Regions from separate parts of the Arthrobacter sp. G.S.26 genome, predicted to be linked through region 3. Evidence: riboswitches for the same ligand, from Rfam matches in the RefSeq annotation. Region 3 holds a riboswitch; each other region holds the start of a gene.
The links. Region 3 has a riboswitch for cyclic di-AMP ahead of ACRB8A_RS10480 (C40 family peptidase). Riboswitches for the same ligand answer to the same signal wherever they lie in the genome.
Positions count from the first base shown of each region.

Region 1: it holds a riboswitch for cyclic di-AMP, as region 3 does, so the genes downstream of both, ACRB8A_RS03425 (hypothetical protein) here and ACRB8A_RS10480 (C40 family peptidase) in region 3, are expected to answer to the same signal.
Region 2: it holds a riboswitch for cyclic di-AMP, as region 3 does, so the genes downstream of both, ACRB8A_RS04090 (M23 family metallopeptidase) here and ACRB8A_RS10480 (C40 family peptidase) in region 3, are expected to answer to the same signal.

Region 1 covers NZ_CP193752.1:715,157-725,015, forward strand. The annotation lists gene ACRB8A_RS03385 (zinc-dependent alcohol dehydrogenase) at 1-277, shown strand, start outside; gene ACRB8A_RS03390 (6-pyruvoyl trahydropterin synthase family protein) at 281-676, shown strand; gene ACRB8A_RS03395 (glycosyltransferase family 4 protein) at 680-1,795, shown strand; gene ACRB8A_RS03400 (nucleoside deaminase) at 1,894-2,526, opposite strand; gene ACRB8A_RS03405 (phosphatase PAP2 family protein) at 2,588-3,340, shown strand; gene upp (uracil phosphoribosyltransferase) at 3,411-4,046, shown strand; gene ACRB8A_RS03415 (glyoxalase superfamily protein) at 4,149-4,526, shown strand; gene ACRB8A_RS03420 (YdeI/OmpD-associated family protein) at 4,613-5,062, opposite strand; gene ACRB8A_RS03425 (hypothetical protein) at 5,156-5,908, opposite strand; cyclic di-AMP (ydaO/yuaA leader) riboswitch at 5,914-6,065, opposite strand; gene ACRB8A_RS03430 (HAMP domain-containing sensor histidine kinase) at 6,185-7,696, opposite strand; gene ACRB8A_RS03435 (response regulator transcription factor) at 7,702-8,442, opposite strand; gene ACRB8A_RS03440 (winged helix-turn-helix domain-containing protein) at 9,144-9,859, shown strand, end outside.
Region 2 covers NZ_CP193752.1:881,554-891,412, forward strand. The annotation lists gene serC (phosphoserine transaminase) at 86-1,216, opposite strand; gene ACRB8A_RS04085 (metal-dependent transcriptional regulator) at 1,494-2,189, shown strand; cyclic di-AMP (ydaO/yuaA leader) riboswitch at 2,336-2,544, shown strand; gene ACRB8A_RS04090 (M23 family metallopeptidase) at 2,555-3,376, shown strand; cyclic di-AMP (ydaO/yuaA leader) riboswitch at 3,513-3,687, shown strand; gene ACRB8A_RS04095 (C40 family peptidase) at 3,749-4,447, shown strand; gene ACRB8A_RS04100 (NlpC/P60 family protein) at 4,612-5,406, shown strand; gene ACRB8A_RS04105 (HNH endonuclease) at 5,696-6,196, shown strand; gene mobA (molybdenum cofactor guanylyltransferase) at 6,259-6,957, shown strand; gene ACRB8A_RS04115 (DUF6457 domain-containing protein) at 6,954-7,247, shown strand; gene ACRB8A_RS04120 (molybdopterin molybdotransferase MoeA) at 7,244-8,626, shown strand; gene fdhD (formate dehydrogenase accessory sulfurtransferase FdhD) at 8,678-9,556, shown strand; gene ACRB8A_RS04130 (alpha-mannosidase) at 9,686-9,859, shown strand, end outside.
Region 3 covers NZ_CP193752.1:2,297,564-2,307,422, reverse strand. The annotation lists gene ACRB8A_RS10490 (APC family permease) at 1-132, shown strand, start outside; gene ACRB8A_RS10485 (protein adenylyltransferase SelO) at 129-1,604, shown strand; gene ACRB8A_RS10480 (C40 family peptidase) at 1,735-2,583, opposite strand; cyclic di-AMP (ydaO/yuaA leader) riboswitch at 2,587-2,752, opposite strand; gene ACRB8A_RS10475 (hypothetical protein) at 2,939-3,904, opposite strand; gene ACRB8A_RS10470 (IS481 family transposase) at 3,924-4,886, opposite strand; gene ACRB8A_RS10465 (coiled-coil domain-containing protein) at 5,066-6,397, shown strand; gene ACRB8A_RS10460 (TraR/DksA family transcriptional regulator) at 6,397-6,777, shown strand; gene ACRB8A_RS10455 (DNA alkylation repair protein) at 6,774-7,313, shown strand; gene ACRB8A_RS10450 (DUF1810 domain-containing protein) at 7,327-7,773, shown strand; gene ACRB8A_RS10445 (glucose 1-dehydrogenase) at 7,776-8,669, opposite strand; gene ACRB8A_RS10440 (hypothetical protein) at 8,849-9,388, shown strand; gene ACRB8A_RS10435 (metallophosphoesterase family protein) at 9,366-9,859, opposite strand, start outside.

The DNA of each region.
Region 1 (9,859 bases), 1.6 Mb from region 3:
CGGCGAGGATTTCCACGCCAGGCGCCTCTCGATCCGCGCCAGCCAGGTTGGCGTCGTCGCACGGGCGCGCCGCCATCGCCGCACCAACGCGGACCGCTTGGACCTCGCCGTCCAGCTCCTGGCCGATCCCGTCTTCGAAGCTTTCCTCACGGGCTCGTCGCCCTTTGCTGACCTGCCGGACGTGGTCAGGGACCTCGCCAGCGGCGCGAGGAACGCGCTGTGCCACGTCATCGAATACCCCCAAGACCCCGAAGTCCCTTCCAGCCCGCAGAGGTAGCCCATGTTCAACCTGACCGTCCGTCGTCACTTTATGATCGCCCACAGCCTGCCGCGCGAAGCGTTCGGCCCTGCCCAGGGCCTGCACGGCGCCACGTTTGTCGCGGAAGTGTCATTCCGCCGGCGGAGCCTTAACAACGACGCCATAGTCCTGGACATCGGCGCCGCCGGCACGGTCATCGAAGGGGTGCTCGCCGGCCTGAACTACAAGAACCTGGACGAGCACCCCGACTTCCAGGGAAAGCTCAGCACCACGGAGGCGCTGGCGGAATACATCGCCCAAAAAGTTGCAGCGGAAATCAAGGAAACGGACGACGGCGGCCAACTGGAAGGCATCGACGTCACCCTGCGTGAAAATCCCGACGCCTGGGCCACCTTCTCGCTGGACCTCGCCACCTGAAACATGGCCCGCCTCCGCTTCCTGGTGCCGGCAAACATCCGCCACAACTCCGGCGGTAACGCCTACAACGCCCGGCTGGTGACAGGACTGGAATCACTGGGCGCAAAGGTGCAACTACTGGCCATCGAAGGGACCTGGCCGGACGCCTCCGCGAACCAGCGGCGGCGCCTCGGCTCACTCCTCGGCGCCTGGGACCATACCGCCGGCACGGCAGCTGATTCCGGGTGGCACCCCACCCCTCCCATCCCGCCGGTAACCATCGTTGACGGGCTGGTGGCCGTCGGCGCGCCGGACGAGATGGAATGGGCAGCAAAAGCCGGGCAAAACACGTGGGTCCTGGTCCACATGCCGGTTCCGGCATCGCAGGATCCCGGCCCGCAGGAGAGGGAAGGCCGGGCGCTGCGTGCGGCCACCGGTGTGATCTGCACCAGCGCCACCGCCGCAGCCACGCTTGCAGCCCGCCACAACCTCCGCCGGATCCATACCGCGCGTCCCGGGGTCGCCCCCGCCGCACTCGCCGCAGGCTCCGCCCCGCCGCATGTCCTTGCCGTTGCCGCGCTGCTCCCCAACAAAGACCAGCTGCTGGCGGTATCGGCGCTGGCCCGGCTGCAGGACCTCGACTGGACAGCCGCCCTGGTGGGTTCCGACCAGGCCGACCCCGGCTACGCCGTGAAGGTCCGTGCGGCGATAACGGCCAACGGGCTGGACGGACGTGTGCGGGTTCCGGGCGAACTGGCCGGGCAGGAGCTGGACAGCGAGTGGCATGCCGCTGACCTGAGCCTGTTGGTCTCGCGGGCGGAAGCATTCGGCATGGTGGTCACTGAATCGTTGGCCCGCGGCATTCCCGCGGTCGTCCGCCACGGTACGGGGGCGGTCGAGGCGTTGGGGCTTGCGGGGTTGGTGGCGGACGACGGCGGGCCCCGGCTTCCCGGCACAACCGTGGCATTTCCCGAGGGCGGCGCAGACAGTCCGGCCAGGCTAGCGGGGGTTCTCCGGAACTGGCTCACGAAACCCGCCACCCGGACAGAGTGGCGGGACGCGGCCGGCGAAGCCCGGAAAGCCCTGCCTGGCTGGGCGGTGACGGCACAGTCCGTCCTCGATGCCCTCGCCGGCGCCTGACTCGGCTCCCGGCCAGCCCATCCCCAGGCCGGGTGCCCGGGGTCCGGACCGCCCGCACGCCTGGTGCCCGGCCAGCCAGCCCCAGGCGGGGTGCCCGGTCAGGACCCGTTCCGGTGTCCCGCAAAAAAGTCGCGGAGCAACACCGCACACTCGGCTTCGCGGACGCCCGGATAAACCTCAACCCAGTGATTGAGCCGGCGTTCCCGCAAGACATCGAAGACAGACCCCGCAGCCCCGGCCTTTTCGTCCCACGCCCCGAAGACCACGCGGGGAATCCGCGACAGCACCACCGCGCCCGCGCACATGGCGCACGGTTCCAGGGTCACTACAAGGGTGCAGTCCGACAGCCGCCAGCCGTCTCCGGCCAGAGGGCGGGCAGCGGGCGTGCCGGCCACGGGCTTATCGGCCAGAGGCGCACCGGCGGCCGACGCGCCGCCCACGGGCTGGATCCCGCCGCTCCCCGCTGCAGTTTTGCCTTGCTCAGCGCCCTCGTCGCCGCGAGTGGCGGCAAGCTCCCGCAGCCGGGCAGCAGCAGCGCGGATGGCCACCACTTCGGCATGGGCCGTGGGATCGCCCAGTTCCTCGCGCCGGTTGCGGCCGTAGCCCAGCACCGCGCCGTCAGGGCCCACCACCACGGCCCCGATGGGAACATCCCCGGTGTCGAGGGCGCCGCGGGCTTCCGTCAGGGCAAGGCGCATCCATTCGTTGTGATTCATTCCAGCGGAGACCATGGGTCAATGATAGTTTCGACGGATATCCGGAACCCGTGACGCACTTTAGCCGGGAGGCACAATGAGCACCGTCAGAGACCGTGTGGACAAGTGGATCAAGCCATACGGAGCCCTTTGGCTGACCCTGATCATCGGCGGTGCCCTGGTCATCACGCTTGCCCTCCTCGGCGCCGAGGTCTATTCGGACGTGGTGGACGATGAGGGCCTTGCAAGCCTGGACCTGCCGGCACTTGACTACGCCCAAACGCTCCGCAACCCGGAAACCGACGCCTTCGTCACGGGCTTCACCAACGTAGGCGGCGGCATCGGCATGCCGATCCTGGCCAGCATCCTCACCGCGTGGCTGACGTTCCTTAGCCGCACCTGGCGTCCCATCCTTCTCGTTGCCGGCGCTGCAGCCGTGTCCACGCTGGCAACCACCGTAGGCAAAAGGCTGGTGGGCAGGACCCGGCCGGACCACGCCGAAGCCGTTCCGCCGTATGAGGATTCACCCTCGTTCCCCAGCGGCCACACCCTCAACACCACTGTGGTGATCGGTGTGCTCATCTACCTGATGTGCCTGCAGTTCGAACGGCTCTCCGTCCGCATTACCGCTATCGCCGTGGGCGGCGCCTTTATTGTCGCCATGGGCCTGAGCAGGGTCTTCCTGGGCCATCACTGGATGACGGACGTGATGGCAGGCTGGTTCCTGGGCCTGGCGTGGGTGGGCATGGTGATCCTGGCCCACAGGCTGTTCCATCTGACCCGCAGGAAGGCCCACGCCGGACCCGCGCCGACATTTGAGCACCCGGTCCTTCGCGAGGAGCAGAAGTAGCGCAACCCACAGTGCCTTTACGGGCCTGCACGCCCGATCCACCTGTTCGCCGGATGATAGTTTTAGACCCATGCGCACTCTTGTTGTGGACCACCCGCTGGTCGCCCATAAGCTCACCGTCCTGCGGGACAAAAACACCCCGTCGCCGGTGTTCCGGCAACTGACGGAAGAGTTGGTGACGTTGCTGGCTTACGAGGCCACGCGCGAAGTCCGCACCCAGCCCGTCACCATCGAGACTCCCGTCAGCACCACGGTGGGCACCGCCTTCACCAAACCCACACCACTGGTGGTTCCCATCCTGCGCGCGGGGCTGGGAATGCTTGAAGGCATGACCAAGCTCGTCCCCACCGCTGAGGTGGGTTTCCTGGGCATGGCCCGGGACGAGGAGAGCCTGGAAATCATCACCTACGCCGAGCGCCTGCCCGAAGACCTCACCGACCGGCAGATCTTCGTCCTGGACCCCATGCTGGCCACCGGCGGCACACTCCGCGAGGCCATCAAGTTCCTGTTCAAGCGCGGCGCCTCGGACGTCACCTGCATCTGCCTCCTCGCAGCACCGGAAGGCCTGGCGAAGCTGGAGGAGGAGCTGGGCGAGTCCAATGTGACAATCGTGCTGGCCTCCATTGACGAGCGGCTCAACGAGAAGTCCTACATCGTTCCCGGCCTCGGTGACGCCGGCGACCGACTCTACGGCATCGCAGGCTAACCAGCCACCGGGCCGCGCAAAAACTGCCGGCGCGGTCAGTTGTGGCCGAACCAGGGGCCAGGAACCCTTTCCTGGCTCCAGGGCCCGGGCTACCCTGAGCGGATGGACTGGAAACTTGAACTTGTACTGGTGCCCGTCTCCGACGTGGACCGTGCCCGGGATTTTTATGCGAACCAAGTGGGTTTCACCCTTGACCACGATCACCGGGTCAACGAGAACCTGCGCTTCGTCCAGCTGACCCCGCCCGGATCAGGCTGCTCCATCGCAATCGGCGAGGGGCTCTCGGATGCGCCGGCAGGGTCCGCCCCCAACCTGCAGTTGGTGGTTCCTGACATCCAGGAGGCGCACCGGCACCTGAAAGCCAACGGTGTGGATGTCACGGATATCTCGGACCCCGGCTGGGGTGAGTTTGTGTATTTCAAGGATCCGGACGGCAACCAGTGGGCCGTCCAGTGCATGGCTAAACTTCCACCCATGTAGCGGACGGCCTGCCGTGAAAATCCGGACGGGCACGCCAGGAGCCGGGTGCCGTGCAAAGCCGGCTGGGGCGCTGGGGCGCTGAACGGCTAACCGTGCTGCTGGCCAGGGTTCAGGTCCGAGACTGCCTTGGCCACGCGCCTGGCCCGGGTCTCCTCGGTTTTTGCCAGGGCCAGGGGCTCTACCAGGCGCCGCTGGGCGCTGTAGTTCAAGGCGGCGTACGCGTCGGACGCGGTGCTGTCTGCAGCCAGCGCGGCCGCCAGGTCAGCGGGCACCTCCACCACGCGTGGTTCGGTGTCCACCACCACGTCCACCTCAACGGCGTCGCCCGCGCCCGCCCCTGTCAGCTCACGATTGGCTGCGCTCAGGCCGATCAGGTACTGCCCGCCCATAACGGCAATGCTGCTGCGGTAGGACGCCCCGTTCAGCGTCACCACCACCGGCGGCCGTTTTCCGGCCGCCAAGGCGTCCACAATGCTGGCCGGGACTTCGATGCCGGTCTTGTTGCCGGAGCCGGCAATAACGGTGGTGAATTTCATGCCCCTTAGTATGGTGCCCGCGGAAGCGCCGCGTCACCTGTAGGCGACCCGGCGGTCCCGGGGACGGGACCGCCGGGATGGACCCCGCGGGTCCTAGTACCAGTTGTTGGCGAGGTGGAAGTTCAGGGCGGCTGCGGGGGAGCCGTAGCGCTCCTTGATGTAGTTCAGGCCCCAGTTGATCTGGGTGCGGTAGTTGGTGAGGTAATCCGCGCCGGAGCTTGCCATCTTCTCGGCCGGCAGCGACTGGACAATGCCATAGGCGCCGCTGCTCGCGTTGGTGGCCGTAGTGGTCCAGTCGGATTCCTTGGTCCAGAGCGTCAGCAGGCTCTGCATCTGGTCCGCCGACCAGCCGTAGGATGCCAGCTGGCTGGCCGCATAGGCCTGCGCACCGGCAGGGTCATTAACCGCGACGACGGGAGCGGGCTCCGGTGCGGGAGCGGGCTCCGGCGCTGGGGCAGGCTCGGGAACCGGTGCCGGTGCAGGCTCGGGGGCCGGTGCAGGAGCGGCTTCCACGGCGGGCGCCGGTTCCGCGGCAGGAGCAGCCGGAGCGGGCTCGGCGGCCTGGGGTGCAACAGCGATCGGCGCCGCAGATTCGCTCGGCGCAGCCTGGATTTCGCTCTTCTCCAGTCTCAGTGAGGAGCTTGCCTCGGCGGCTTTTGTTTCAGCCGCCACAGGGGAGGTGACGGAGCTGGTGGCTTGGCCGGCGGCACCGACTCCCACCAGCAGGGCGCAGGACGCGGCGAGGATGGCCGTGCGCCGGCCCAGGAAGGCAATGCCGCGCTTTTTGGTGTGGAATGGACTGTCGGCCCCATTTTTCGGGCGCGTTTCTACCGGGAATTCAGACATGATGGATCGCCTCTCACACCTGCGGAGTTAGCTGTCGGGTTCGGATGAGGTCATCCGGCCATCCGGAAAATTCACGAAAATGGCTTAACCCCAAGGGCACTCAGTGCCCGGGACTGTGGGTCCCCCGCCTCTGCCATGGGTCAAGAAGGATCCGGGAAGCGGCAGAGCTAGGCGTCATCCGGACATGCGCCCCGAACGGGAACCGCACCCTTTCGACGGTACAGGAGTCCGAAGCTTAAGTCACATTTAGGTAACGGACATCACGACGGCGGCGTGTCAGGTTGTGGGGGCGGCTGCTGCGAGCGGGAGGGAGATGGTGAATTGCGTCCTGCCCGGCTCGGACGTCACCCAGACCTTCCCGCCGTGCGCCTCGATGATCGACTGGACGATGGAAAGCCCCAGCCCGCTGGTGCCCTCCGCGGCGGCGGCCCCGGCCTGGTCGCCGCTGCCTTTCCTGGCCGCGTCCGCGCGGGCAAAGCGTGAAAAGACCTGGTCCACGAACCCTGCCGGGATCCCGCCGCCGTCGTCCGTCACCGTGACGAACGCCGTGTTGTCGGCCGTACCCACCCCTGCCAGGACGGTGGTTCCGGCCGGCGTGTGTTTCCGGGCGTTCGAGAGCAGGTTCATCAGGACCTGACGGAGCTGGGCTGGATCGCCCGTGACCACCACAGGCTCGTCCGGCAGTTCGAAGCGCCAATTGTGTCCGGGTGCCATCACCTTCTCGTCGCTGACGCTTTCCACCATGAGTTGCGTCAGGTCCACCTCGCTGAGCTTCAGCGGCTGGCCCTCATCCAGCCGCGCCAGCAGCAGCAGGTCTTCCACCAGCGCCGTCATACGCTCGGACTGGCTCTGCACGCGTGCCAGCGAACGGGCACCGTCGGGCGTGAACTGCTCCGTCATGCGCATCAGCTCCGTGTAACCGCGGATGGCCGTCAGCGGGGTGCGGAGTTCATGCGAGGCGTCAGCCACAAACTGGCGCACCTTGGTTTCGCTTTTCTGCCTCGCCTGCAGCGCGCTGGCCACGTTGTCCAGCATCAGGTTCAGCGCGTGCCCCACGCTGCCCACCTCGGTACCCGGATTGGAGTTCGACGGCGGGACGCGCACCGCGAGTGCCACCTCGCCGGCGTCCAGCGGCAGTTGGGATACCCTCGTGGCCACTTCCGAGAGTTGTTCCAGCGGTTTCATGGTGCGCCGGATCAGGACGGTGCCGATCAGCCCGACCAGCAGGAGACCGCCCAGGGACACAAAAACGAATGTCCACACCAGCGATGTGAGCGTGCTGTCCTTGACTGCCAGGGGGAGCCCGGTCACCAGGACGTCGCCGAAAGAGGTTTCGACGGCCACCAGCCGGTAGCTGCCGTTGGACAGTTCCCGGTCCACTGGCTTGCCGTCCGTCGCCAGGCCCAGGAGGACAGGCTTGTCGTCAGCCGCGAGGGGGGTGCGGGTGGTGTCTGAGGCGAGGAAACCGCCCGTGTTCACCTGGCCGTTGCGGATGCTGGCGTTGACGGTGCCCACACTCTGGCCCCGTGCGTCCAGTGGGTCCCGGCCGTTGAAGCCGCCCTGCGGCGGGCGGCCGGGATCGTTGGCCCGCTCCGCCGCCTGGCTCAGCTGGGCATCAAGCTGGCGGGTGAGGAAGGCATCCATTGAGGCGTAGCTGACCACCCCCACCGCGCCGCAGATGGCGATCAGCAGGGCCATGGCCAACGCCACCAAGCGCGTCCGCAGATGCCAGGTGGCGGGTCGGAGCACGCTCCGGCGGGGTGCCTCCGGGGCTGGTGTGGTGGCCACAGAACCTACTCTGCAGGCTTGATGACGTAGCCGGCACCGCGCACGGTATGGATCATGGGCGGGTGCACGGCATCAATTTTTTTGCGCAGGTAGGAAATGTAGAGCTCCACGATGTTGGCCTGGCCACCGAAGTCGTAGTCCCACACCCGGTCCAGGATCTGGGCCTTGCTGATGACCCGCTTGGGGTTCTCCATCAGGTAGCGGAGCAGCTCGAACTGGGTGGCGGTCAGCTGCACGTCGTCACCGGCGCGGGTCACTTCCCGGGTATCGATATTCAGGACCAGGTCGCCCACCACCAGTTCGGAGGTATCCATGGCGGCCACCCCGGAACGCTGCACCAGCCTGTGCAGCCGCAGCAGGACCTCCTCCATGCTGAATGGTTTGGTGACGTAATCGTCCCCGCCCGCCGCCAGGCCCACGATCCGGTCGTGGATGGCGTCCTTGGCCGTCAGGAACAGCGCGGGTACCTCCGGGGCGAACGCCCGGATCCGGCCCAGCAACTCGACGCCGTCAAAGCCGGGGAGCATCACATCCAGCACCAGGACGTCCGGGCGGAAGTCCTTGGCCAGCTTCACGGCCTCCGGCCCGTCCGCGGCCACGGCAACGGACCAGCCCGCCATGCGCAGGCCCATGCTCATCAGTTCGGAGAGGCTGGGCTCGTCGTCAACCACCAGGGCCCGGATGGGGGACCCGTCCGGGTGGGACAGCTGGGGGAGGTTGTTGGTCATGGAGTGCGAAGTGGCCATGGGACAACTCTCCGATCGTTCGGTTAAGCCCGGCTTTGGGGTTCCTGTGTCCAGGCTGTGAATCCCAGCCTAGCGACCTGGGTGCCGCTCAGGTTGGAACGTCCGCCGCAGCTGGCGGGAGTCCCGACTGGCTCCAGCGCTTTCGAAGAACGTCCAGGGGCCAGGCTGCAGGGATCTTGCGGGAGCGCACCGGGAACTTTTTCCGGAGAAGCCGGACATCGGCTGGACAGCAGGGTGCGGGAAGGGAGGAATTTTCGTGAATTCGGCTTGGCTGAAGTTCTTAATCCTAAAAGAAGGAATTGCCGAATATTGTTCTCAACAACATGGATTTTCCAGGTGCTGAACGGATAACGAACGTTATTCTTCACGCCGGACAGAATCGTGATCTGCAACACAAAAGCGCATTTTGTCTCACCATGCGGACGATGCCGTCCATTGTTACTTGCAAGTTGGCATTGTTACGCGTCACACTTCCAATGTGAACAAGAACTCAACAGCACCTGCAGCCGCAGAATATTGGCCCAGCACACCCGCTGCTGCCGACATGCGCTGTTGTCGAATGTACGCCTGACTTCCCACCCTCCGAAGTTCTTAGGCATTCGCCCCCAGCCCAGCGTCGGGCGTCCCTCCCCAATTCGCAGTGCGGGGAAACCCAGCATTCGAGCCGCCCAGGCGGCCATTCACATTGAGGTAAGCACAACATGACCGTTGCATCCGGATACGTCCACATCTCCGTCCGTAACGCCGCCAAGGCCGGCCAGCCCTCGGGTCTTCGCCCGGGCTTCGGACCCCGCCCCGCGCTGGCTCCCGCAGGCAGCGGAAACACCTTCCCTGCGCAGGGCTACGCCCCCCAGGGATATAACCCCAACTCCTACGGGCAGCTCCGCGCCGTTCCTGCCGAGCCCGCGCCCCTTACGGCCCCCACCCCCGTGATTGCCGGGCCCAACGCCGTCCGCCCTGTGGCGAACGAGAACGTGGCCCGCGGCTTTGTTCTCTACATGGGCATCGATGAGGAAACCGCCGCAGCCGCAGGTACCTCCATCGCCAAGCTCGCCCAGGAAATCCGGGCCTACGCCCAGTCCCTGGTCACCGGCGCCGAAAGCTACGCCGCCGTTGCCGTGGCTCCGGCAGGCACCCCCGGTTCCGCGCTCGACGTCGTCCGTTCCACCTTTGGCGACCCCACCGTCAACGCCCGCCAGCGCACCGAAACCCCGCGTCCCCAGCTTCCCCAGGAACCCCGGCCCTCCGGCGTCCTGATCGACCTGGCCCGCCGCGAGGTGCACCTGGACGGCGAGTCGCTGAACCTGACCTTCAAGGAGTTCGAACTCCTGAACTACCTGGTGGAAAACGGCACCCGCACGGTTGGCCGTGACGAGCTTCTTGAGGGGCTGTGGCGCAACGCCGAGGAAGTGCCCAA
Region 2 (9,859 bases), 1.4 Mb from region 3:
CGGCACTCCGCACCACAACAAAAAGGCGCCGCCCGGCTGTTTAGCCGGGCGGCGCCGTCGTGCGTTCAGGACATGTCGCTGCGCGCTATTTGCGCAGTTCGCCCACCACGTAGTCGATGCTGGCCAGCAGGGCGGTCACGTCGTCCGGATCGATGGCAACAAACGTGGCAATGCGCAACTGGTTGCGTCCCAGCTTGCGGTAGGGTTCGGTGTCCACCACGCCGTTGGCTCGCAGGACCTTTGCCACCTGGGCGGCGTCCACGGAATCATCGAAATCAATGGTGGCGATGACATTGGACCGTTCGTCCGGGTTGGCTACGAACGGTGTTGCGTACTCCGAAGCCTCGGCCCAGCTGTAGATCCGGCCTGCCGAATCGGCGGTGCGCCCGGCAGCAAAGTCCAGGCCGCCGTTGCTGTTCAGCCACTGCACCTGGGCGTCCAGGGTCACCAGGGTGGAGAGCGCCGGGGTGTTGTAGGTCTGGTTCAGCCGGGAGTTGTCGATGGCCGTCTGCAGGTCCAGGAAATCCGGGATCCAGCGGTTGCCGGCCTTGATCCGCGCGGCACGCTCCAGTGCGGCCGGCGAGAACAGGCCCAGCCACAGCCCGCCGTCCGAGGCAAAGTTCTTCTGCGGTGCGAAGTAGTAGACATCGCTTTCGGCAACGTCCACGTCCAGCCCGCCGGCAGCCGAGGTGGCATCCACCAGGACCAGCGAGCCTTCATCGGCCCCCGCGACGCGGCGCACCGGGGCGGAGACGCCAGTGGAGGTTTCGTTCTGGGGCCAGGCGTAGACGTCCACACCGGCCTCTGCCTGTGCCGTGGGACGGGTGCCCGGCTCCGCCTTGATGATGGAGGAAGCCGCCAGGAACGGGGCCTTGTTGGTGGCGGCTGCGAACTTGGAACCGAACTCACCGAAGGACAGGTGCTGCGCCTTCTCCTCAACCAGGCCAAAGCTGGCAACATCCCAGAATGCGGTGGAGCCACCGACGCCGAGGACTACTTCGTAGCCTTCGGGGGCGCGGAAGAACTGGCTCAGGCCGGAGCGGACGGAGCCCACCAGGTTTTTGACCGGAGCCTGGCGGTGGGAGGTCCCCAGAATGGCCTTGGACGCGGCGGAAAGAGCATCGATCTGCTCCTGCCGGACCTTGGAGGGTCCGGCGCCGAACCGTCCGTCCCGGGGCAGCAGGTTGGCGGGGATCGTGATGCTGGTTTCGCTCACAGGTGCTCCAATTTCGGCGTGGAAGTTGTTGCGCCGGGACGGCTGGGTGCCGGCCGCCAGTGGTCAGCGGCCCTCGGCCCGGACCCTCCAATTGTGCCTGAAGTGGTGTTTCGGCGGGAACCGCACCCGTCATAGTCCAGTCATTGAGACAGTCCGGCAGAAGAGCCGAATCTATTCGGACAAACTCAAAATAGGCTAAGCTTTTCCACGGACTACGCCGCCGTCTGGGCGGTACGGTGGGACAACGCAAGGTACTGCGCTCGAGGAGCTGAGCTGGATGACGGATCTTATCGACACTACGGAGATGTACCTTCGCACCATTTTGGAGCTTGAGGAAGAAAACATCGTTGCCCTCCGGGCCCGCATCGCGGAACGGCTGAGGCACTCGGGGCCCACGGTTTCGCAGACCATCGGCCGGATGGAGCGTGACGGCCTGGTGGTGGTGTCCGGGGACCGGCACCTGGAACTGACCGAGACCGGCCGTAAGCGCGCCACCGAAGTCATGCGCAAACACCGGCTCGCCGAGCGCCTCCTGGCGGACGTTATCGGCCTGGACTGGGCGTACGTCCACGACGAGGCCTGCCGCTGGGAACACGTGATGAGCGAACGCGTGGAGAAGCGCATCTACGAGATGCTGAACCACCCCACGGAGTCGCCCTACGGCAACCCCATCCCGGGCCTCGCGGCGTTGGGTGGCCAGCCCGGCAACGGCTTCCGGGACGGAGCCGTCAGCCTGCTCGAAGCCATGAAGTCCTACGGCCCCGCCTCCTCGGTGACGGTGAGCCGGCTGGCGGAGCCCATCCAGGTTGAACCGGAACTTCTGGTCCAGCTCGACGAAGGCGGCATCCGGCCCGGCGCAGCCGTTTCGCTGGAGCGCGTTGGCGACTACATCTCCGTCCGCGTGGCCGGCATCGAAGGTGCCCTGGAACTGCCCCCTGAAGTGGCAGCGCACGTCTTCGTCGCGGTCAACTGACGCTGCCCGACGCCGCACTTACCCAATCCCGAGCGGGTTACGCAAAGATAACGGAATTGTTACTTTGCGGGGGTAACGGATATAGTTGAACCTAAGCGTTGATACATAAGCGTTACTTGATCCGGAGCCGAGCTCTGCCAGCGGATCAGGCGCACAAGTCATTTCTGGCAGAGGCGGGGGAACCACAACCGGCAGCGGGGGCTGCCTTGGGGTGAAGTCCGTCAGCAGCAAGCCTCTCCAGTGAAGGATCCTACGGGATACCCCTGTGCCAAAGCTTGCCCGCGCGGACCGGGTCGAACGAACTCTCTGACCCGAATCCGACAGCTAACTCCGCAGGCTTTTCCAGAGAGGAACCGTTCTTGACCATGCAGACCTCCAGGGGACGCCGCCGTGCGGCCGTCCCCGCTTCGGCGCCACGGGCAGCTGAAGCCACCAGCACGGAGCGCCCGCGCGATTTCCACCGCGACGCGCGCCGCCGCAGGGGTCCCTTCCGGCAGATCACCGACTTCGCGTCGGCCAGCGGCATGGGCCAGAAAGCCGGCATCGCCCTGGCTGCCACGGGCCTGGTCCTTACCGTGACCGTCCCGGCCACCAGCCCCGTGCTTGCAACCGACGCACCCGGAGCCACCCCCGTGGCTGCCGCCGCAGTAACCCCGCAGCCCCGGATCTCCGCAGAAGCCGGCGCCCAGCTGGACTTCAGCCGTTCCGCTGTGGTGACCCAGGCCGATCCGGACGGCAAGCTCAAGCAGCTGCTCAGCGCCCAGTCCGCCAGCGCCGTCTCCCGGGCGGCCTCGGCAGGCAGCCTTGCTGCGCCGCTGGCCACGCTCACCACTGCCTCTCCCTTCGGCTACCGCGTCAGCCCCATCACCGGCGGCAACGGCGACTTCCACCGTGGCCAGGACTACGTGGCCCAGTGCGGCACATCCGTGCTTGCTGCTGCAACCGGAACCGTGACATTCGTCGGCTGGCACCAGTACGGCGGTGGAAACCGCGTGGTGATCGACCACGGCAATGGCCTGGAGACCACCTATAACCACCTCTCCTCCTTCACTGTGAAGGAAGGCCAGACGGTGTCCCGCGGCGATGTGGTGGCCCTGAGCGGCACCACGGGCGCTTCCACCGGCTGCCACCTCCACTTCGAGGTCCAGGTCAACGGCGAAGTCGTCGATCCTACCGGCTGGCTCTAGTCAAATGATGGTTCACTACCGGATCGCCGAGATCCGCCGTGACCTGAATGTGACATTGAAACGAAACTGCTGTACCGTCTAACTTGCGTCAAGTTTTCCGAACTTGACGCTCTTGAGTGGATTGCCTAGCTCTGCCACCGCTCAAGGTCCGTTCGCATTTCATCGTCTGGCAGGGGCGGGGGAACCAATTTTGGCCTTCAGCTGTATCGAAGGCCTTGGGGTTAAGTCGCAAAGCTTCCCAGGAAGCAGCGCGGCCGGGTGACTCCCATCCGAATCCGACAGCTCACCTCGCAGGCATTGGGAGAGGCCACCTTCTTGTCTTCACGCCACAATTCTGCGCGCCACCGTGCGCTCACGGTTCGCACCAGCCCTTTGGACAGTGTTTCCAAAGCCGTCAGTGCCAATGCCGGGACAGTAGGTCGCCAGGCGGCAGTATTCGCCGCCGCGTCGGGCCTGATCCTGACCATGGGACTGCCTGCCACAGCTGCTGACACCACTGCCGGAGTGTCCGCTTCCACCGAGTCCGGCACCGCCCAGACCGCGCTGGCAGTCACCGCCGCTCCCACCGCCACCGTTTCCTTCGAACGCACAGTGGTCACAACCATTGCTGCGCCGAAGCCGGAGCCGGTCCGAGTGCAGGCCACCCCCGCAGCCACCGCAACGGCAGCAGCCCCGGCCGCAGCCGGAGCTACGGCCGCGGCAGCAGCGCCGGCAGAGAAGGCCGCGCCTGTTGCGGCTTCGACGTCCGGCATCGCAGCCATCGCCTACACGGGCATCGGCCGTCCCTACGTCTGGGGCGGCACCAGCCCCAATGGCTGGGACTGCTCCGGATTCACCCAGTGGGTCTACGCCCAGGCCGGCATCAGCATTCCCCGCACGAATGCCTGGAACGCCATGACGCCCACGTCCAACCCGCAGCCGGGTGACCTGGTCATGCAGAATGGCGGCGCGCACGTTGGTATCTACGTCGGCAACGGCATGATGATCAGCGCGCTCAACCCCTCCCAGGGCACCCTGCTCCACGCAGTGGCAGCCACGGGCTCCTCCTCGTTCTACACGCTCGGCAAGTAGTTCCTGGGGCTTCGGCCCCGGGAACTTTTTCTTTGCTCGAAACCGCTTCACGCCAATCACCAAATCCCCGTTCTGGACGCGCCGGAATACCCCCAAGATGCCGGCGCGGCCAACGCCCCGGGCCTGCCCACCAGCAGGGCCCGGGACAACGAAAGAGAGAACTGATGACTACTCGTGCAATCGCACGGCATCGCGCCGAGGTCACCAAAACCAACTCGATCACCGTCATTGCCAAGGCTGTCGGCAGCAACGCCGGAGTCTTCGGACGCCAGGCTGCCGTCATCGCCGCAGCTTCCGGCCTGGTCCTCACCAGCGGAATCGCAGCCAACGCTGCAGACGCCAGCACCCAGCGCGAATCAGCGCCGCTGTCCGGGCTGGAAGTTGAATCGACGGTTGACGCCCCCATCTCCGCCGCTTCGACCATCGCCATCACCTTCGAGAAGCCGGCCGTGACCACCACGCCGGCTCCCGTTGTTGAGCCCGAGCCCGAAGTTACCGTCCAGGAAGCCGAGCCCGCAGCGCCCGCCGCCGCAGCCCCTGCTGCGCAGCCTGCTGCGGCACCGAAGGTCACGGCCACCGTTGCCTCGGCTCCCGCTCCGGCGGCTGCACCCGCAGCCCAGGCCCCCGCCAGCGGCAAGGGCGCGGCTATCCTCTCCGCCGCCTACGCCCAGCTGGGTGTGGTCCAGGACTGCACCATGCTGGTCACCAACTCCCTCGCAGCAGTGGGCATCAACTTCCACGACTGGCCTGCAGGCTACCTCTCCCTGGGCCGCACCGTGAGTGCCGCCGAGGCTCAGCCCGGTGACCTGATCTACTACGCCAACGGCGGCTCGGGCATGGCCCACATCGCTGTCTACGCAGGCAACGGCCAGGCAGTTCACGGCGGCTTCAACGGCAACCAGACCATCGTGTTCAGTGCCAACGTGGGCTCCGGCCCCGTGTTTATCCGCGTCAGCTGATTCCAGCGGGTTCCCGGGAACCCCAGGCCCGGCCGGCGTCAACCGCCCAAAGGCCACACTCCGAAGGACCTCCGCACCACGGTGCGGGGGTCCTTCGTGCATCCGCCGCCAGGCCCTGCCATGTGATGCCGCCCCGCAGGGAGCTGCCGCAACGACACGGAACCGGTGAACTCCGGAATTAGTTGATAGCGCGTTTCGTTGTTTACTCTTGTCATGTCGATCCATAGCCCGGACACGCCGGGGGCAGCCGGCCCTCGTGCCCCTGACGGGTGCGGCCGGAGGTACGTGCATGCGCACTCTCGTTCTGAATGCTGGATATGAACCGCTGGCGGTTATCACCTTCCGCCGGGCGCTGGTGCTTGTGCTCACGGGCAAGGCAAGCGTTGTGGCCGAAGGCGACGATCCCGTCGTGGGTCCGCAGGAGATCCTGGGCAGGCCTTCCGTTATCCTGCTGAACCGCTACATCCGTCCCCGGTATAACCAGTCAACAGCGGTAAGCCGCCGGGGGGTGCTGCGCCGGGATGGACATGCCTGCGGTTACTGCGGCAAGGCAGCGCACACCATAGACCACATCCAGCCCAAATCACGCGGCGGAGCCGACTCGTGGGAGAACCTGGTGGCGGCCTGCCTGCGCTGCAACAACGTCAAGGGTGACCACACGCCCGGCGAAATGGGTTGGAAACTGCGGTTTGTGCCTGCCCCGCCCCGCGGCGCCATCTGGCAGATCAAGGAACTCGAAAAGCCGACCCCCGCCTGGGACCCCTTCCTGTTGCCGGAGCGCGCTGCCTGACCGCTGCCACGGCAGCACATACCGGCTGTGCGGGCGGAGCCGTCCGTGGCTAGGCTGGGGGAGTGGACGGTACCCCGGTTGAATTTGATGCTGTAATCCTTGCCGGCGGCAGGTCATCCCGGCTGGGCGGAACCCCCAAACAGGACCTGGTTCTTGGCGCTGCCAGCCTTCTGGACCGTGCCCTCGAAGCAGCCTCCGGCGCGGCCCGCAGGGTGGTGGTGGGGCCGGACCCCGGAACCCTGCCGGACGGTGTGCAGTCCTGCCGGGAGGAGCCGGCCTTTGCCGGGCCGGCAGCTGCCATCGCGGCCGGACTGGACGCCCTGGCCGGGTTGGAAGCCTTGGCCGGACCGCACGCACACGCCCCGGCCGCTTTTGTCCTGGTGCTTGCCTGCGATATGCCGCACGCCGCGGAAGCCGTTCGGGTGCTGTGCGCGGCGCTCCCCGATGCGGCGGACGCGGGAAAGCAGGGGGTGATCGCCCGGGCAGCCGACGGCACCAACCAGCCGCTGGCCGGCCTTTACAGCACAGATGGACTAAAAAAGGCGGCCGCTGCCTTGGCCGCCGATGGCCGCCTGACGAACGGCTCGGTCCGGTCCCTCCTTGCTAGTCTTGACGTGCAGCCCGTCACCGTCCCGGCCGGCTCCACAGCAGATGTGGATACGTGGGACGACGCCGCCGCACTAGGAATTGCCGCTGAAGGTCAGGAACCACATACGGGCCCTGACGCCCGCGGCCGCAGCTACCTTGGAGGCAGCACGTGAAAAGCCAGGAAGAGACCCTCGAGGAATGGTGCCGGGCACTGTTGCAGGCTTACGAACTTGAGGGCTTCCACGTGGATGTGAACGCCGTCCTCTCGCTCGCCGGCGTAGCAGCGCACTCGGTGGTCCGCCCGGCCGCGCCCCTGACAACGTTTATTGCCGGTTACGCCGCAGGCCTGGCGTCGGCACCCGGCCAGGTCCAGGATCCGGCAGCCATGGACGCCGTCCTGGCCGTGGCCCGGGGGTTGGCCGTCGCCTATGCCGAGGACGCCGCCGGGACAGCCGGCGAATGACCGAAGCCCACCAGGAAACGCAGGAGCCCGAGCAAACGGAGCCGCCAACACGCCTTGCCCACACGTGGGAAGAGGCGCGGCAGGCCGCCTTCGACGCAGCCACACCGATTCCGGCCGGACCGGTGGCGCTGGACCTCGCCCTGGGCAGGCGCCTGGAACAGGACATTGTGGCCTTGCAGGACATGCCGCACTACGCCTCCTCGGCCATGGATGGCTGGGCGGTCAACGGCAGCGGGCCGTGGATCCTGGCGGAGCAAGGCACCCGGCTGGCGCCCCACCAGGCAAGCCCCATCGCCACGGGCGGACTCATCCCGCCCGGAGCCAAGGCAATCCTGCGCACCGAGGCCGCCGTGCTGACCAGCGACGAGGACGGCCTGCCCGTCCTCACCAGCGGCCGTGCGGCCCGGCCCGGCGAACCCCGGAACGGCCAGCACATCCGCAAGGCCGGTGAGGAAGCGCTGACCGGAGACGTCCTGGTGAAGGCCGGTGTGACACTGAACCCCGCGCACATCGCCCTGGCGGCCCTCGCCGGCCACGATACCCTGCAGGTGCAGGGCAAACCGCTGGTCAGGCTGCTCCTGACCGGGGGTGAGGTGGTCCACAACGGCGTGCCCGGACCGGGCAAGGTCCGCGACACTTTCGGCCCGCAACTGTCCGGGGCGGTGGCCATGCTCGGCGGCATGGACGGCGGCCGGCAACGGATCGGCGATGCCTACGACGACTGGCTGGGAGCCCTGGAGGACGACGTTCCGGAGATGGCCGGTGCGGCGGACCTGCCGGCCGACGTCGTGATCACCACCGGCGGAACCGGGCTCTCCGGCACCGACCACCTCCGCAAAGCCGTTGCCGGGCTGGGCGGCCGGCTGCTGATCGACGGCATCGCGATGCGGCCCGGGCACCCGGTGGTGCTCGCCGAACTGCCCGACGGCCGCTTTATCCTGGGGCTGCCCGGCAACCCCCTGGCCGCCATGCTGGCGCTGTCCACCGTGGGCGGGCCGTTGCTGGCTGCGCTGGGGCACGCGCCGCTGCCGCCGGTGCAGGAGGTGCCGTGCGGAACCATGATCGAACCCGAGCCCGGGCGCACCCGGCTGATGCCGTTCCGGCTCGTATATGGGATGGCCTCACCCGCGCAGCACACCGGGCCCGGCATGATGCGCGGCCTCGCCGCCGCCGACGGCGTGCTGGTGGTGCCGCCGCACGGGGTCCAACTGGGCGAACCGGTCCCGGCCTTCGCCCTGCCCTGGGGTCCGGACCTGCCGGCCCCCGCCGACCCGGCCGCCAAGGCCAAAGCCAAACCCAGGACTGCCACCCGGCCAGCCAGGCCGGCGGCAAAACCAGCTGCGGCCGGCCCGGTGGACTGGAGCGCACTCCTTGGTTGAGCGCCGGCCGCCACGTTGGGATGATGGATCGATGAGCAGGACGGAGCAGACATGGGCAGGGTGACACAGCGCCGCAAGGTGCACAGGTATGTCCTGGACGGCTCAGCGGCTGCCCTCGAGTTCCCGGTGCGGCACAAGGAGGACATCCTGGCGGTGGAGGAACCGCTGGAGATCCGGCTGGGCGGCCTGAGCCACTCGGTCACCATGCGCACGCCGGGCGATGATTTTGACCTCGTGGCTGGTTTCCTGGTCTCCGAGGGCATCATCTGGGAGCCCGGACAGCTGCCGTCCCTGCGTTTCTGCGCCGGCGAAGACGAAAACGGTGTCCAGACCTTTAACGTGGTCGAAGCCCAGCTCCGCCCGGACGTCACCGTCCCGGACCACGGACGCCGGTCCTATACCTCCAGCGCCTGCGGAATCTGCGGGACCGACTCGGTGGATGCGGTGACCCGGTCCTCGCACTACAGCCCCGCCGGCGATCAGCTCACCGTGGCCGCGGAAGTCCTGGCGTCCCTGCCGGACCAGCTGAGGAAAGGGCAGACTGTTTTCGAGCGCACCGGCGGTGTGCACGCCGCCGGACTGTTCACCATAGACGGCGACGGCGGCGCCCGGCTGCTGTGCGTCCGGGAGGACGTGGGCCGGCACAACGCCGTGGACAAGGTGGTGGGGTGGGCCCTCCGGGAAGGCCTCCTTCCGCTGCGCGGGACGGTCCTGCAGGTCTCCGGCCGCGCCTCCTTTGAACTGGTCCAGAAAGCGGCCCTGGCAGGTATCCCGGTGCTGTCCGCCGTCAGTGCGCCGTCGTCCCTGGCAGTGGAGCTCGCGGAATCCAGCGGGCTGACCCTGGCCGGCTTCAGCCGGGGCACCAGCTTTAACGTCTATGCCGGGGCCGGCCGCATTGCCCCACCCGGCGCTGCTGTTCAGCCATCCTGAGGGCCCGGGAGCTGCAGCCCGGGCTACCCGCGGCCCGTGTGCCGGGGTAGCTATCACCGAAAGCACCCGGTAGATTTATCCATCGAATGGACATCTTGGTCCACTTCCCAGCGCTAAAGAGGACCCAGATTGCATGACGACCGCCGGATCACGGAAGTCCGCCTTGAGAGGTTCCTGCGTGAGCGCATCAACCCCGCCGTATACAGCCGCAGCCTGCCGCTGACGCTGACCAGCTGGGAGGTTCCGGACGAGCCGGTCCCCGCGCTGGAGGCCATGCGCCAGGAATTCCTTCCACAGGAGCAC
Region 3 (9,859 bases):
GGTCCATGGGTGGGCCGCAACCCGATCCAATATCAGATCGCCGGGGGCCTGATGGCCATCGGCGTTGTGCTGTGGCTCATTACCTGGCTGATCAACCGGCGCTCGAACGGCGGCGATAAGCTGAAGGCATGAGCGCTGCCGCAGAAACGACCTTAACGCTGGACAACCGCTTCGCCCGCGAGCTTCCCGAACTCGCTGTCCCGTGGCAGGCCGAAGAGGCGCCGGACCCTGCACTGCTGGTCCTCAACGATGGCCTGGCGCGGCGGCTGGGACTCGATCCCGAATTCCTTTCAAGCAACGACGGCATCCGCCTGCTGACCGGAAACCATGTCCCGGCCGGCGCCACACCAGTAGCGCAGGCATACGCAGGGCATCAGTTCGGCGGCTACTCGCCGAGGCTGGGCGACGGCCGGGCACTGCTGTTGGGCGAGGTGACCGGCCCCGACGGGCACCAGCTGGACCTGCACCTTAAAGGCTCGGGCCGCACGCCCTTCGCCCGGGCAGGGGACGGCCTGGCCGTGGTGGGCCCCATGCTCCGCGAGTACCTGGTCAGCGAGTCCATGCACGCGCTGGGCATCCCCAGCACCCGCGCCCTGGCCGTTGTGGCCACCGGGCGGCAGGTCCGCCGCGAAGGGCTGCTGCCCGGAGCCCTCCTGGCCCGCGTCGCGGCCAGCCACCTGCGCGTCGGCAGCTTCCAATACGCCCGGGCCGCCGACGACGTGGACCTGCTGCGGCGGCTGGCCGACCACGCCATCGCCCGGCATTACCCGGCAGCTGCTGCCGCCGAGCAGCCCTACCTGGAGCTCTTCAGGAATGTCCTGGCGGCGCAGGCGGACCTGGTGGCACGGTGGATGCTGGTGGGATTTGTGCATGGCGTGATGAATACCGACAATATGACCATCTCCGGGGAAACCATCGACTACGGGCCCTGCGCGTTTATGGACGCGTTTGATCCCGGCGCGCTGTACAGCTCCATCGATACCGGCGGCCGGTACGCCTACTCCAACCAGCCGATAGTGGCGGAATGGAACCTGGCCCGGCTTGCCGAAGCGCTGCTGCCGCTCCTCCACGAGGACCAGGAAAAGGCGGTGGAGCTGGCAGTGGAAGCACTGGGACTCTTCCGGCCTGCTTACGGTGCGGCCTGGCAGGCAGGGATGCTGGCCAAGCTGGGACTGCCGGCACCGGCGGATGGCTCACCTGCAGACCCTGAAAGCGCCGGGCTGGTTGACGGCGCACTGGCCTTGCTCAAGGACGGCCCCGTGGACCACACGCAGTTTTTCCGCAACCTGGTCAAGGCCGCCCGCGGTGACGCCGGACCGGTCCGCGGCATGATCATGGACCTGGCCGCGTACGACGCCTGGGCGGCGCGGTGGCTGGCCCGGCAGCCGGACCCCGCCCTGATGGACCGGACCAACCCCATCTACATTCCGCGCAACCACCTGGTGGAGGAAGCCCTGGCCGCCGCCACTGCCGGTGACTTGGCACCATTCCACCTGTTGCTGGACGCCGTTGGCAGCCCGTTCACGGAACGGCCGGGCCTGGAGCGGTTCGCGGAAGGGCCGCCGGCCGACTTCGGCGCCTACCGGAGCTACTGCGGCACCTGAGGCCAGGCCGGGCCCGCTGGTTCGGGGCCCCGCCGGTTCCGCGCCGCATTCCTTAAACGCCAAGGGCGGCAGCGGGACTGATCCCGGCTGCCGCCCTTGCGGTGGTGCAGGCGCTTGCTGCGCCGCGAAGCTACGCTACGCGGACGAAGGAAGCTCCGGCGAGCCAGCTGATGGAGTGGACCTCGGTCTTGTAACCGTCCACGCCGCCGCTGACAACCTGGCCGTCGCCGGCGTAAACGCCAACGTGGCCGGCGGTGATGACCAGGTCACCGGGGGCCGGTGAGCCCACAACGCTGCCGTACTGGAAGAACTGGCCCGGGGCGAGGTCGCCCACGGACTTGCCTACCGAACGCAGGGCCTTTTCCACCATGGCGGTGCAGTCCTGGCCAACGCCCAGTTGGCTGTAAGCCGAGGCGAGGATTGCGGCGCCGGTACCGGTGCCGGTGGAGGCTGCCGGAGCGGACGCGTAGCTGAGGTTCATGCCGGTGTTGGCCGGGGCGGCAACGGCTGCAGCCTGGACCGGGGCGGGAGCCGGGGCCGGGGCGGACACGGGGGCTGCCACGTAGCCGGCGCCTGGGATCTGGATCTGGTCGCCCGGGTAGATGACGGCCGAGATGGACAGCCCGTTGGCGGAGAGGACGTCGTTCAGGCTGACGCCGTTGGCCGAGGAGATGGCGCCCAGCGTGTCACCCGAAACAACGGTGTGGACATTGCCGGCAGCGGCAGGGGCAGGCGCTGCAGCGGGCGCTGCCGGTGCCGAGTACGCCTGGACGTTGCTGGTTCCGGTGGTATCCGGTGCGGTCACGCCGGCGTGGGCCGGGGCGCCGATGCCGAACGCGATGCCGGATGCGGCGGCCACGGCCAGGGCCGGGCGGCCCAGGGACTTGGCCTGCGACTTGGCGGAAACTGCCAGGCCTTCAAGAACGATGGAATGGGTCGGCACCGCGCGGTGACGGGCAGCCAGGGTGTTTTTTGACATGATAGATCGCCTCTCCCATGCCTGCGGGGTGAGCTGTCGGGTTCGGGTTGGAGCTACCCGGCCGGGAGCACCCCATCAAGGACAGAGGTGCTATCGACTTAACCCCAAGGCTTCAAAGAAGCCGTGGAAACTTGGTTCCCCCGTCCCTGCCATCCGGAAACGATTGATCCCAGGCCAGCGGCAGGGCTCGGCATGCTGGTGGGAGTGCCCCGTTGGAGAGGGACACATCAAGACCATAACCCAGGTGCCGACCAATTGTCACATTTGGATAACATGCGAGGTGGGCCTCTCGGATCCCTGGTTTGTCCATCGCTGATGTGTTGCCGGGCCCCTGAACTCGAAGGACGCCATCCGGTCAGCCGGCCGCACAGGCCTTCGTCACAAAGTCATAAAGTTGGCCGCGCAGGGTGGCTCCGGCGACGAGTTTCAGTTGCCCTGAGCGCATCCCCACTGCCACCCGGACGGGCAGCAGTGTGCCCACTTTGTCTTCCGCCACAGCGTGCGCGTCACAGCGCGCGGGCCGGAGCCGCAGGTTCATAACGAACGGCGCAGCTCCCGCCCTGACAACGGTGTCAACGGGCCAGGGATCCGCCGACGCTTCCGCCAGCAGCGTGGTGCCTTCGAACCGTTCGAGGGTCAGCCGGCCGCTCCCGCGGGCCCCGCCAGCAGGATCAACCAGCAGGTGGACGACGGCGGTGCGCAAGTCCGGCGCGACGGCCAGGTCCGGAGCCAGGGCCAGGTCCGCTACCGCTGCCGCAGCCGCCGAAAGGCAAAGTTCAGCGTTGTTCCGGGCCAGGATTCCGAGGGGATCAGTTGCCTCCAACGCGATGCTGGTGGGAGTGGGAGCGGTGGTGGGCGGTACTGTGGCCGGGGCGGTGGCGTCTGCCGCCGGCAGCGTCAACGTCGCTGTGGCCACCGCGGCAGGCCCGCTGGAAGTGGGCCGCCCCGGCTCCGGACAGGCAGCCGTGGGCAACATTGCGGTTCGGATTTTGGCCTGGTGCGGTGGCACGACCACTACACCGCCCGCGGAGTCCCAACGGATGTCCTGCTGGAACAGGGAAGTGCTGAGCCGGGCGTCGCTGACCGTGACCGGACTGTCTGTGCTGTTGGTAATCAGCAACTCAATGCCATGCCGCCCGTACTGGTCCCGGGACTGGTTTACTTCCACGGTGAGTGCCGGTTCTGCGGCGGCTGGAGTGGACCACGCCGGCGTCGGATTGGCTGGGGGAGAGCACGCAGTCAGGGCGGCCAGGGCCAGGCCGGCAACGGCCGCCGTTGCGCAGCGCGGCGTGCCACGCGAAGGACGGCGGGGAGTGCCCATGGCCCCAGTCTAGGTGTACTCAGCCAGCAGGTTGGTTACATCTGCTGATGGGTGGTCGCCCTCCGAGGGCTGCGTGGTTTCGGCGGTGGTTGTAGAAGTCTAGCCAGCCGGTCAGTGCCTGTGTTCGGTGGTTGCTGGAGTCGTAGGCGTTCTTGTAGGCCCAGCCTTCTTGCAAGGTGCGGTTGAATCGTTCGGCTTTGCCGTTTTGCCACGGGCTGCGGGGCTTTGTGCGCCGATGTTTGGCGCCGAGGTCCTTCATGACGGTCGCGAAGGCTGTTGACCGGATGTAGGCCAGGGCGTTATCGGTCATGACTTCTTGAACGGGTGCCCCGTTCGCGGCCATGAACGCTGCGGCGTTGGCCAGAAACGCTGCGCAGGTCGGGCCCTTTTCGTCCGGGAAGACCTCGACATAGGCCAGGCGTGAGTGGTCATCGACGGCCACGTGGACAAAGTCGTAGCCGAGTCCGCGGCCTTTGACGGTTTCGGACCAGCCATGAACACGCCAGCCGCCGCCGGCTGGGATTCTCCCGAGTTTCTTCACGTCAATGTGGAGCAGTTCACCGGCGGTGTCGCGTTCGTAGCGGTGGTCAGTAGCCCGGCCTGCCCTGATGCGTTCGCCGCTGATCGGGTCCAGCTCCCACAACCGGGGCATCCCGGCCCGGGCGATGATCCGGGAGACCGTCCGGGGCCGGACGTGGCACCGTTCGGCGAGTTGGACCGGGCCCTCGCGGTGCTCGGCACGAGCGGCGAGCACCTCGTCGATCTTCCTCGCGGGGGTGGCGTGCGGGCAGGAACGCGGACGTGAAGACCTGTCCTCCATCCCGTCCCAGCCGTGCTCCAGATAGCGTCGGAACCACCGGTGGGCGCAGGTCCGGGAGACACCCATTTCCTTCGCCACGTGGGCCACGGGTCGGCCGTCCAGAACACGCTGGACAAGGATGCCTCTACCGGCAGGAGTCAGACGGGCATTACGGTGGACCATGAAGACCTCTTAGTCGTTCGGTGTGTGTGGTAACCACCAACCTAAGAGGTCTTCACCCTTTTACGGTGTAACCAACGTCCTGGCCGAGTACATCTAGGTCCACGTTTTGCAGCTCCCAATGTAACGATGTGGACACTTCAGCGTGTTCCGGCGGACGGACGCCGGTAGGCTTCGGAACTATGTCCCCGTTCGTTTCCAAAGTGCGGTCGCCCCTGGCCGGCGGCCTGTTGGCACTTATCCTGGCCGGCTCGGCCGTTCTGCCGCCCGCCATGGCCGGCGAGCCGGCGCCGCCCTCGGGCTATCCCTCGTGGGAAGACGTGCAGCAGGCCAAGGAAACCGAGGCCGGCAAGGCAACGGAAATCGCCAAAATCAACGAGCTGCTGACGGGGCTGGCAGCACAGGCGGAAATCCTCGGCGGCCAGGCCGTAACCGCCGCCGCAGACTATGGCGTGGCCGACGCCGCGCTCCAGGCAGTGGATGCCAGGCTGCTGTCGTTGGCCGCAAAAACCGCAGCAGCCACTGCCGACGTGGACCGGCGCCGGAAGGAGCTGGGGGCCCTCGCCGTGCAGTCCTACAAAACAGGCGGCACCAACACAGGGTTCTTCGTGGCCTTGGACGCGTTGGAGCACAACAACGTGCAGGGCCTGAACGTGGTCCAGATGGTAGGGGACAAAACGGCCGCGCTGGTGGAAAGGGCTGCTTCCGCCGCCAAGGTGTCTGAATCCCTCCGCGAACAGGAGCAGGCAGCCCGGACCGAACGCGAACGCCTCACCGCTGAGGCTGCCACGAAACTGAAGGCCGCCCGCGATGCGCAGGCCGGCATGGCCCGGCAGATCGACGACGGGCAACGGCATGGCACCGAACTTACGGCCCAGCTGGCGTCCCTGAAAGGCACCACCGCGGCTGTCGAGGGGGAGTACCGGCAGGGCGTGGAAGCCGAAGCCGCCTACCAGGCCGCGCAGGATGCCAAGCGCAAGGCTGCCGAAGAACTGGCCCGCCGGCAGGCCGACGACGCCGCCAGGGCAGCTGCGGCCGCTGCCGCTGCAAGACCCGCCCCGGCCAACCCCGCCCCTGCAAACCCGGCACCCGCGAACCCCGCCCCCGCGAACCCGGCACCGGCGAACCCCGCCCCAGCCCCGCAGGTGCCGGTGGAACCCGTCCGGCCTCCCGTCGTCGTCCCTTCCGTGCCCGGCGGCGCCGTCAATGATCCCGCCGGCGCGAAAAATTACGCGGCGGGCAGGCTGGCCGGGTATGGCTGGGGCCAGGACCAGTTCCCCTGCCTGTCCCAGCTGTGGATGAAGGAGTCGGGCTGGCGGACCACCGCCACCAACCCCAGTTCCGGAGCGTACGGGATTGCCCAGTCCCTGCCCGCAGGAAAGTACGCCAGTGCCGGCAACGACTGGCTGACCAACTACCGCACCCAGATCGAATGGGGGCTGGGCTACATCAGCGGCCGCTACGGCTCGCCCTGCGCGGCCTGGAACCATTCGATCGCCTACAACTGGTACTGATGGCACGGCCAGGACTGTCGAAGGCCAGCGCCGGCCGGTTCCGGCTGCTCCTTGAAGAGGAGCGCGCCCGGAAACTGGCGCTGGTCGCTGCCCTGCGGGCCGAAATAGCCGGTGCCAGCTCCGCCCGGCAGGACTCCAACGTTGATGACGAGCACGACCCGGAAGGCGCCACCATCGCCTTCGAGCTCTCGCAGGCGTCCGCCCTGGCAGCGCAAAGCGCCGCTGGCCTGGCGCAGGTCGACGCCGCGCTGGCCCGGATTGCCGACGGTACCTACGGGAGCTGCCTCGAGTGCGGCGGGCCCATTGCCGAGGGCAGGCTCGAGGCCAGGCCCTGGACGCCCTACTGCATCAGCCACTCCTCAGCGGGACGGGGCCGGTGACCGCCGGCGGTTCCGTGGGTCCGGCCGTGGAATTCATCGACATCACCTTGCAGAATGAGGGCGCCTGGTACCGGGCGGACGACGTCGGGTCCCGGCTGGGCGGTGTCCTCGCCTCCTACGGGTCGTCCGTGGGTGCCGTGCGGGGCACCACCCGGGACGCGCTGCGGAAGTTCCGGGACCTCGACCACGACGGGATCCTCCTGCTGGCCTCCGCCTTGTGGGCCCGGCCGGCACCCGGCGTACTCCCCGTTTTTGAGCGGCGGCTGGCGGCCGTGGTGCTGCTGCAGACCAGGGTCCGGACCCTGCTGCATTCCGACCTGACCCGCCTTGAAGGGTTCCTTCGCTCCGCGGCTACCGGGGAACTGGCTGACCCGCTGCTCGCCGACGTCGTGGCGCCGATGCTGGCGGGGTTTAGCACCATGGAACGGCGGAAAGCCGAGGTGGTCCTGTCCAGGTGGCGGACCGATCCGGCCGCAGAACTGCGGGACGCCGCAGCGTACCTCGACCAGGCGGTGCCGGGCGCTTCGGCCGGCTGACAGATAAGGAGACATGTCCGTGAACGCATCCCGGGACCTTGAACGGTTCGTGACTGCCCAGGAGGGCGGGGTTTACGACGACGCACTCGCCCAACTCCGCGCAGGCAGCAAAACCGGCCATTGGATGTGGTTCGTGTTTCCCCAGATCGCCGGCCTGGGCCAGAGCCCCACCTCCCGCAGGTACGCCATCAACTCACTGGCTGAGGCGCGCGCCTACCTGCGGCACGGGCTCCTGGGCCCCCGCCTGCTCGAATGCACAGCCGCCCTGATGGACCAACCCGGCCGGTCGGCCGTCAGCATCCTGGGCAGCATCGATGCACGCAAGCTAAAATCCGCCATGACCCTGTTCCTCCGGGCAGACCCCGATGTAGCCCTGTTCCAGGCTGTCCTGGACCAGTTCTTCGACGGGGTACCCGACGCGGCCACGGACTCACTGTTGGCCGGGCTTGCCGGCACCTGAGCCTAGGGGGTGGGGCTGCCGCCGTTGACGTTGAGGGTTTCGCCCACCACGTAACTGGATTCGGCGGAGGCCAGGAACACGTAGGCCGGCGCCAGTTCCGCAGGCTGGCCCGCCCGGCCCAACGGCGTGGACTGGCCAAACTCCGGCAGTTCCTCCTTGGGCTGTCCGCTGCTGACCTGCAGCGGAGTCCAGATGGGACCCGGCGCCACGGCGTTGACGCGGATGCCCTTCGGGGCAAGCTGCTGGGCCAAACCCTTGGTGAAGTTGTTGATGCTTGCCTTGGTGGTGGCGTAGTCCACCAGGGTGGGCGAGGGGCTGTAGGCCTGGATGGACGTGGTGTTGATGATGGTGGCACCTGCCGGCAGGTGCGGTACTGCCGCCTTGGTCAGCCAGAACATGGCGTAAACATTGGTCTTGAGCGTGTGGTCGAACTGTTCGTCGGAAATGTCCGTGAACTCCTCCTGTGCCACCTGCTTGCCGGCATTGTTGACCAGGATGTCCAGGCCCCCAAGCTCCGCCAGCGCCGTCTCCACCAGTGCGCGGCAGGTGCCAGCGTCCTTCAGGTCGCCGGGGGCCTGCACGGCTTTCCGGCCCGCCGCCTTGATGATGCCGGCGATCCTCGCGGCGTCCTCTTCCTCTTCGGGCAGATAAGACAGCACCACATCGGCGCCTTCGCGGGCGAACGCGATAGCCGTGGCAGCGCCGATGCCCGAGTCAGCCCCGGTGACGATTGCCTTCCGGCCCTCCAGCCGCCCGGATCCGCGGTAGCTGTCCTCGCCCAGATCGGCCGTGGGCGTAAGTTCGGCATCCAGGCCTGGTTCGGGCTGGTGCTGCTTCGGCGGGGAAATCCGTTCGTAGGCTGTCACTGGATTGCGGAACGTGTACTGGTCTGCCATCTGGTTCCTCCTGTTGCCGGGGACGCGGTGGTTCCCGCTGGATGTTCTGATGCTAAAAGCTAAGCATGCTTACATTCCCAGCCTAGGCTCGAACTGCCCCTGCTGCCAACCCGGCGCCGTAGACTGGCCCCACCCGGCACTTGCTGCCGTCCGGACCATCGGCAGGAAGGCGCGCACCGTTGCCCCAACAGGATCTGGCCCCCACACCCAGGGGCTGGCCGGAAAAACTGCACGACGCCAACCTGGATGGCTACCTGCTGATCGCGGTGGTGGCCTTGGCAGTGTTCCCCCTGCAGGAAAGCATCGGGTTCTGGCCCGTGCTGGTGCTGTTTGTTGTGGCAGGCGGTGCGGGGATGCTGCTTGCCCAACTGGTTTTCCGGCCCGTACAACGGAAGCGGATCGCCAGCGACGCCCGGCAGGGGATTTTCGAATGCGCCCAGCGCGCAGCGGACGCGCCGGCGCCGGGCAAGTGGGCCTTCGGATACGCGAAGGTGGAACGTGGCCGGCTGCTGTTCCAGGCCAAGGCAGGGTTCAGCGGCTCCGTCGCAGGCCGCGTGGAAGTCTATCCGGACCCGCGTCCGGCCGGACCTGTGGTGAAGGCTCCCTGGCTGGCGTTTCCCGGCGGGAAGGCCATCACCCTGCACACGGGCCGCGGGCTGCTGGAGCTGGCCGCGTCCGCGACGAGCCTCGAAATGCTTACCGGGCGGTCTGCGGACTGACCACGTTGACCAATTCCACGTTCCCCAGCCGGCCGGCGTCGGCCACCGCCGTCATGTAGGTGCAGGACGGCTGCCGCCGCCGGTCCGTGGGGGAACCCGGGTTGAGCAACCGCAGTCCCTTGGGCGCGGTGGTGTCCCACGGAATATGGCTGTGGCCGAACACCAGGACGTCCGCCTCCGGATACGCCGCCTCGCAGCGCAGCTCCCGGCCCTTCGCCTGGCCTGTCTCGTGGACCATGGCAAACCGAACGCCTTCCAGGGTGATGCTGGCCGTCTCCGGCAGGCGGTGCCGCAGGTCCGCCCCGTCGTTGTTGCCGTGGACGCCCACCAGGAGCCTGCTCCGCAGCTCCAGCTGGTCCAGGAGTGATGCGGCCACCCAGTCGCCGGCGTGGAACACCACATCGGCGTTGTCGACGGCGTCCCACACCTGGGCGGGGAGCTCCCTGGCCCGCTTGGGTACGTGGGTGTCGG